One region of the Mesorhizobium sp. M0217 genome, then DNA from elsewhere that is predicted to be linked to it. Evidence: predicted binding sites of a transcription regulator. Region 1 holds the regulator's gene; the other holds the start of a gene.
The links. The regulator PhoB, encoded in region 1, activates phosphate uptake and scavenging genes when phosphate is short. The targets are predictions, from matches to a motif close to TGTCATNNANCTGTCAT.

Region 1 (4,209 bases):
TGAGAATGCAGTGGGCGACAAAATGAACGCCAAGTCGAACGAAGTCATCAAGATGCGCGGCGACAAGGTCGGCGTGTTCTATGGCGAGAAGCAGGCGTTGTTCGACGTCAATCTCGACGTCCGCCAGAACCAGGTGACGGCGCTGATCGGCCCGTCCGGCTGCGGCAAGTCGACCTTCCTGCGCTGCCTCAACCGCATGAACGACACCATCGATTCGGCGCGGGTGACCGGCAAGATCACGCTCGATGAAGACGACATCTACGACAAGAACATCGATGTCGTCGAACTGCGCGCCCGCGTCGGCATGGTGTTCCAGAAACCCAACCCGTTCCCGAAGTCGATCTACGAGAACGTCGCCTACGGCCCGCGCATCCATGGGCTGGCCAAGCGCAAGTCCGACATGGACCAGATCGTCGAGCAGAGCCTGAAGAAGGCGGCGATCTGGAACGAGGTCAAGGACCGCCTGCAGGAGCCCGGCACCGGCCTGTCCGGCGGCCAGCAGCAGCGCCTGTGCATCGCGCGCGCCATCGCCGTGTCGCCGGAGGTGATCCTGATGGACGAGCCCTGCTCGGCGCTCGATCCGATCGCCACCGCCCGTGTCGAGGAGCTGATCGACGAACTGCGCCAGAACTACACGATCGTCATCGTCACCCACTCGATGCAGCAGGCGGCGCGCGTGTCGCAGCGCACGGCGATGTTCCATCTCGGCTATCTCGTCGAGGAGGGCGCCACCGACAAGATGTTCACCAACCCCGACGACAAGCGCACCCAGGACTACATTACCGGCCGCTTCGGCTGAGCCGTCCGGCGGGTGAATTTTCAGGCACGAGGACCAAGATCATGGGTGAACATACCGTCGCCTCCTTCGATGAAGAGCTCGGGCAGATCAGCAAGCTGATCCGCGACATGGGCGATCTGGCAGGCTCGATGGTCAGCGGCTCGACCAGGGCGCTGCTCAATTCGGACAATGCGCTGGCACAGCGTGTCGTTTCCGACGACGCCATCATGGATGCGCGCCAGCGCGAACTGGACGACCGCGCCATCACGCTGATCGCCAAGCGCCAGCCGATGGCCAACGATCTGCGCGCCGTGGTCGGCTCGATCCGCATGGCCGGCGACCTCGAGCGCATCGGCGATCTCGCCAAGAACATCGCCAAACGCGTCGGCACCGTGGGCTTGAGCGTCACGCCGCGCGACCTCTCGCACTCCATCGATGCCATGGCGCAGCTGGTGCTGATCCAGGTGCAAGGCGTCGTCGAGGAATATGCCGCCACCGATGCGGCAGCTCTTGCAAAACTCAGGAATGACGACGAGCGCATCGACGTCAAATACACGTCCGTGTTTCGTGAGCTCTTGACCTACATGATGGAAGACCCTCGCAACATCACCGCCTGCACGCATCTCTTGTTCTGCGCCAAGAATCTTGAGCGCATCGGCGATCATGTCACCAACATCGCCGAAAATGCGTATTATGTGCTGACCGGCCAGCAATTGCCCGCCAATCGTCCGAAGCAGGACGAGACGGCGATGGCCACGCCGGCCTGATGAGGGTGAACTGCCTATGATCGCGCCACGCATCATGGTCGTGGAGGACGAGGAGCCGCTAGGCGTGCTCCTCCGCTACAACCTCGAATCCGAAGGCTATCACGTCGAGGTGGTGACACGCGGCGACGAGGCCGAGATCCGCCTGCAGGAAAACGTGCCCGATCTCCTGGTGCTCGACTGGATGGTGCCCGCTGTTTCCGGCATCGAGCTCTGCCGGCGGCTTAGAGTGCGGCCCGAAACCGAGCGGCTGCCGATCATCATGCTGACCGCGCGCGGTGAGGAAAGCGATCGCGTGCGCGGCCTGTCCACCGGTGCCGACGACTATCTGGTCAAGCCATTCTCGACGCCGGAGTTCATGGCGCGCGTGAAGGCGCTGCTGCGCCGGGCCAAGCCGGAAGTGCTGTCCAGCGTGCTCAAGGTCGGCGACATCGTGCTCGACCGCGAGTCGCACCGTGTCTACCGCAAGAAGAGCGAGATCAGGCTCGGACCGACCGAGTTCCGGCTGCTCGAATTCATGATGCGCCATCCCGGCCGCGTGTTCTCGCGCAGCCAGCTGCTCGACAATGTCTGGGGCGAGACGATCTACATCGACGAGCGAACCGTCGACGTCCATGTCGGGCGCTTACGCAAAGCGGTCAACAACGGCCGCATGCCGGATGTCATCCGTACCATTCGCGGCGCCGGCTACGCGATCAGGGAAGACTAGGATGCTGCGCGTCGCGCCGTTGCCGGCCATTCAGGCGACATGCTTGCCGGATTTGGCCTGAATGCCCGGCGCGAAAATCTCCTGATCGACGAAGCCGAGCGCGCGCATGGCACAGCCTTCGCGGATCAGCGGCAGCTCGTTGGGCTCGGTGTCGAAGGAGATCGATTTCGAGTGCTGGCCGCCGGCGGTCTGGGCGATCGCTTCGCGCAATGCCGGCTCGATCAGGTCGAAGGCGGCGGCGCTGACGCCAACCATGGCGACAGGCGCCGGGTCGATCAGCGCAAACAGGCTGCCGAGGCCGAAGCCGAGCGCCTCACCGGCCTTGCGATAGGCTTCGCGCTCCGGGCCATCGGTTTCGCGGGCGCGCGCGGCGAGTGCGCGCATATCAGCGTCGCCGATATCGACCGGCTCGGCATCTTCGCTCATCATTTTGGCGCTGCGCCAGATGGCGTAGTTTCCGGCATAGGCCTCGACGCAGCCGCGCCGCCCGCAGCGGCAGAGCGCGCCGCCCGGACGGTGGATCATGTGGCCGAACTCGCCGCCCGAGGAATGGGTGCCGGTGAACAGATCGCCTTTCAGCACCAGCCCCATGCCGATGCCGTGCGACAAGAGGATCGCGATGAAATTGTCGCGGTAGCGCTCGGGCTGGCGCCATTGCAGGGCCACCGCCATCATATTGCAGTCGTTCTCCATGGTGGCAGGAATGCCGAATTCCGCTTCCAACATGTCGGCGAAGGCAATGTCGGTCAGTGGCGTGATTGGCGACCACAGCATGGCCCGCGCCTGCGAATCGGTGATGCCCTGGATACCCATGGCAATGCGGGCGATGCTCTGGACATCGAGGTCCGGGTCCGCGAGACGCCGCCCGACGATTGCTACGCATTCGCCGATCAGCTCGTCGCGCGGCATGGTCAGCGTGTCGAGCCGGCGCTGTTCTTCCGCGACCACCTGGCCGGCATAGTCGATGACGGTGACGGAGAGGAAGTTCAGCGACAGCACCACGGTCATGACCGCCGCCGCTTCCGGGTTGAGGCCAAGGCCGACCTGCGGCCGGCCGCGTTTCAGCGAGCCGGTCTCGCCAGGCTTGCCTTCAATCAGGATGCCTTCTTGAATTAGATCAGACGAGATTGCCGATATCGTCGAATGGCTGAGGCCGGTGGTCGCCGCAATCTCGGTCCGCGACGGCTGGCCGGCCCGGCGCACGGCCGAAATCACCATCGCACGGTTGCGACGGCGCAGATCGTCGTGGCGGATCCCAACCGACATTTGTTTTCCTCCCGGCCTCCTCGCGCCTCATGATAGTGAAGGCGTTCGACGGCACCAGCCAAATATTGGCAGACGCCGGCAGCCCTGTCATTGTTTATTGCGGAGCTCGAAAAAATTCGGCAACGCCATCAGAATCCATCATAATCGATGTTGACAGTGCCTTATCATTGAACCAGTATTTTTTCGAGGCTCGAAAAAATGGAGCCTCTTTGTGCAGGCCTTCGGGCCGGTTTTGTCGCGCCGTGGGCGGCGCAGGGAGGGTTATAATGAACAGATTTGCAGCCGCCATGCTGGCGGGTGTCGCCATGTCGCTGGCGCTGATGTCGGTCGCGCAGGCGAAGGACAAGGTCATCGGCGTGTCGTGGTCGAACTTCCAGGAAGAGCGCTGGAAGACCGACGAGGCGGCGATGAAAACGGCGATCGAAGCCGCCGGCGACAAGTACATTTCGGCCGACGCGCAGTCCAATCCCGGCAAGCAGCTGACCGACGTCGAAAGCCTGATCTCGCAGGGCGCCAACTCGCTGATCATCCTGGCGCAGGACGCCTCGGCCATCGGCCCGGCGGTGCAGAAGGCGCTGGACGAAGGCATTCCGGTCGTCGGCTATGATCGCCTGATCGAGAACAAGGACGTCTTCTACCTGACCTTCGACAACAAGGAAGTCGGCCGCATGCAGGCCCGCGAAGTGTTCAAG
Region 2 (4,209 bases), on a different contig from region 1:
GGTTTTTGCCCGAACCGCCGGGTTGCGGGCCGCATTACACGAAAAATGGCCGAGGTCCAAGGCGAAATGGTCTCTTTTCACAAGCCGGCCATGTCTTCTTATCACCCGGCAATATCCCGTCAGATCATGGCCATGCCGCCGTTGACGTGGATGGTCTGGCCGGTGACGTAGGCTGCCTCGTTGGAGGCGAGATAGGCGACGGCCGACGCCACTTCAACACTCGTGCCCATGCGGCGCGTCGGGATCGCGGCCATTATCGCGTCTTTCTGCTTGTCGTTGAGCTTGTCGGTCATGGCCGATTCGATAAAGCCCGGGGCGACGCAGTTGACGGTGATGTTGCGGGTGGCGATCTCCTGCGCCAGCGACTTGGAAAAGCCGATCATGCCGGCCTTGGAGGCGCAATAATTGGTCTGGCCAGGATTGCCGGTGACGCCGACCACCGAGGTGATGTTGATGATGCGGCCATGGCGGCGGCGCATCATCGGATGGGTCAGCTCGCGGGTGAGCCGGAACACGGCGGTGAGGTTCACCTCCAGCACGCTGTCCCAATCCGCGTCCGCCATGCGCACGAACAGGCCGTCCTTGGTGATGCCGGCATTGTTGACCAGTATGTCGACGCCTTCGAGTTCGGCTTCGGCCTTCTGGCCAAGCGCCTTGACCTCGTCACGGTCGGCTAGATTGGCCGGGAACAGCTTTACCCGGTCGCCGAGTTCGCCGGCCAGGGTCTCCAGTTTCTCGATGCGGGTGCCGTGCAGGCCGACAATGGCGCCTTGCGCATGCAGCACCCGGGCAATCGCCTCGCCAATGCCGCCCGATGCGCCGGTGACGAGCGCCTTGCGGCCGGTCAGTTCGAACATTTTCGTCTCCTGATCTTAAGAGAACACCCTTCCCACGGGAGGGGTTGAATCGCCAGTGGATTATGCAAGCGCGGCCAGCGCCGCCTCGACATCGGCCGGCGTGCCGACGGCCGATGTGGCGATGTCGCGGTTGATCCGCCGCGCCAGGCCGGAAAGCACCTTGCCGGCGCCGATCTCAAACAGCGTGGCGACGCCATTGGCGCCGAACCACTCCACCGTTTCGCGCCAGCGCACGCGGCCGGTGATCTGCTCGACCAGGCGGCGCGCGATCTCGTCGGGGTCGCTGGTCGGGGCTACAGTGACGTTGGAGACGACGGGCACGACCGGTGCATTCTTGGTCACGCCGGCCAGCGCCTCGCGCATGACATCGGCCGCCGGCGCCATCAGCGCCGAATGGAAGGGTGCGGAGACCTGCAGCATCAGCGCCCGCTTGGCGCCCTTTTCGGTGCACAGTTTCGCGGCGAGTTCCACCGCCGCCCTGGCGCCGGAGATCACCAGTTGGCCGCCGCCATTGTCGTTGGCGATCTGGCAGACTTTGCCGGATCCCGTTGCGGCCTCGGTGCAAGCGGCTTCGACGTCGGGCTGTTCCAGTCCGATGATCGCCGCCATGGCGCCCTCGCCGGCCGGCACCGCCGCCTGCATGGCGTTGCCGCGGATGCGCAGCAGCCGGGCGGCATCGGCGACCGAAACGAAACCGGCCGCGGCAAGGGCGGAATATTCGCCGAGCGAATGACCGGCAACGTAGGCAACCTTGTCCTTCAGCGAAAAGCCGCGCGCTTCCAGCGAGCGGATTCCCGCCAGCGAGACCGCCATCAGCGCCGGCTGGGCATGGGCAGTCAGGGTCAGCGCCTCTTCCGGGCCTTCCCAGATCAGTTTCGACAGCTTTTCGCCCAACGCATCATCGACTTCCTCGAACACCCTGCGTGCCTCGGGGAAGGCGTCGGCGAGGTCCTTGCCCATGCCGACAGCTTGGCTGCCCTGTCCCGGAAAGGTGAATGCGACGGCCATTTGGGCGCTCTCCAGCGGCTGATTTTTCCTGCCTGTGACGCAAGGCGGACCGTCAAGTCAAGCCCGGAGGCGGCATTTCCGCTCTCGCTTAAACCGGAGCTGACCTCGAGTCCCTGTTCCCAAAGGCTTTTTGCCGATCACACCTGATGAAAACCGCTCACGAATCGTTTGCTGGCTCTTCTTATTTTCGCCACAGGCGCTAGCTTTTGCATGACAGTTCTATGACAGAACGGTGGCGCGAGTGGAAATGCGCGTTGCTTGGGCCGGGGGAAGAGACGTGGCTAGGATCAGGAAGGGCGCGGCCGTACCCGCGCCACAGTTCTTGGAAGACGATCCGTCCACCGGCTACCTGCCGGGGCGCAGATGGCCGGTCATCCGCTACGGTCTGGTCACGCTGCTTGCCTCCGCCATCCTGGTGTTCGCCATCGAATGGATCGTGCGGGGCGACTTCTTCGGCACGGTCGACTTCTTCCTGCAGCCATTCAAGCCGGGCTGGACCACCATCATTGTCTTTGCATTGGTGCTGATGGGACTGGACGCCGTGCTTGGCCGCAGTCACCAGAGCCTGATGATCGTGGCGCCGCTGACGCTGGCGCTGGCCTTTGTCGGGCATCAGAAGTCGCATTATCTCGGCGATCCACTCTACCCAACCGATTTTCTTTATTCGCGCCAGATCATGGCACTGATGCCGCTCTTGGTGCGCGAACGGCCCTGGACGGCGCTCGCCATGGCGGTCGGCATCGTCGCCGGCCTGTCGCTGCTGATCTATGGCTGGCGGTTGTGGCGCCGCAAGGTTCCGATCCTCAGCCGCAAAGGGCGGCTGGCGCGGCTGACGCTGGCAGTGCCGCTGCTCGCCTTCTTCGTCTCGATCATGGACTACGCCACCTTCTCGTGGACCCGCGACCGGCTGCAGATCATCCCGATCATGTGGGACCAGAAGGAGAACTACGCCTCCAACGGGTTTGCGCTGGCCTTCGCGCTCAACGTGCCGATGGCGCATGTCTCGGCCCCGGCGGGCTATTCCGACAAGGCGATCGACGCGATCGACAGGCCTGATGTGGCGGCCTCGGTACCGGATGAGAAACCCGACATCATCGTGGTGATGAGCGAATCTTTCTGGGATCCGACCAAGCTGCCCGGCGTCACAATCACGCCTGACCCGATCCCCAATGTGCGGGCGCTGCGTTCCGGCTATATGTTCTCGCCGGAATTCGGCGGCATGACCGCCAACATCGAATTCGAGGCGCTGACCGGCTTTTCCAATGCCTTCCTGCCGGCGGGCTCGATCCCCTATCAGCAATATGTGCGCACGCCGACGCCGTCGCTGGCGACCTTCCTGAAAAGCGAGGGATACCGGGCGCGCGCCATCCATCCGGGCACCAACTGGTTCTGGAACAGGGGCGCCGTCTATGCCGATTTCGGCTTCAACGATTTCCGCTCGGAAGAGACGCTGCCGCCACTGGAAAAGCGCGGGCCGCTGGCTTCCGATGCCTCGATGACCGACGAGATCATCGCAGAGGCCGACGCCAGCGAGCGGCCGGTGTTCTTCTTCGCCGTCAGCCTGCAGAACCACGGTCCCTACGAGCCGTACCGCTATTACAATCCGACCCACAAGGTCGCGGCGCCGATCAGCACATGGGCGCGGGAATCGCTGCTCAGCTACGCCGAAGGCTCCGCCGATGCCGACCGTGGCCTCGAACGATTGATCGAATGGGCGAAGAAGCGCGAGCGGCCGACGGTCATCGCCTTCTTCGGCGACCATCTGCCGCCGCTCGGCCCCGTCTATGTCGAAACCGGTTACCTGAAAGACAATGTCGCGCCGCGCAAGGAACCGACGCCGGAGGCGGCACTGGAGCATCATCAGACGCCGCTGGTCATCTGGTCTAACCGCACCGGTCCGGCGCAGGATATGGGCGCGGTGAGCCCGGCCTTCCTGCCCTACCATATCCTTACCACGGCCGGGATCACGCACCCCTACTATACCGGCTTCTTAGGCACGCTGCGCGAACGCTATCGCGTCGTGGATCGCAATCTGCTTTTGACACCGTCAGGTGAGGCCACGGCGGACTGGGCGCGGCAGAAGGACATCGATCCGGCGATCAACGATTTCCGCCTGCTGCAATACGATATGATGTTCGGCAAGCGTAAGGCGGCTCCGGACTTCTTCCCCGAAACGATCAACGGTCGTACCCCGCATACGAGTTGATGCCTGGTCTTTTCCAACCCTGCGACGCCAGGACGCTGTCCGGAGCATGCGTTACCCTTGCCTTCCAGCCAAATTGCTATATAGACGCCCGCAATCTGCCGGTCCTTGCTGGGGGCTGAACGGAGGGCCGGAGGTTTT

Region 2: a site for PhoB is predicted at 2,076-2,092, ahead of NKJ18_RS26460 (LTA synthase family protein). Genes of this name have one in related genera too.

The regions. Positions count from the first base shown of each region.
Region 1 is NZ_JAMYSN010000013.1:53,867-58,075, reverse strand. It holds gene pstB (phosphate ABC transporter ATP-binding protein PstB) at 1-799, shown strand, start outside; gene phoU (phosphate signaling complex protein PhoU) at 841-1,545, shown strand; gene phoB (phosphate regulon transcriptional regulator PhoB) at 1,562-2,251, shown strand; gene NKJ18_RS20425 (ROK family protein) at 2,282-3,517, opposite strand; gene xylF (D-xylose ABC transporter substrate-binding protein) at 3,784-4,209, shown strand, end outside.
Region 2 is NZ_JAMYSN010000023.1:58,503-62,711, forward strand. It holds gene fabG (3-oxoacyl-[acyl-carrier-protein] reductase) at 120-857, opposite strand; gene fabD (ACP S-malonyltransferase) at 918-1,865, opposite strand; gene NKJ18_RS26460 (LTA synthase family protein) at 2,113-4,071, shown strand.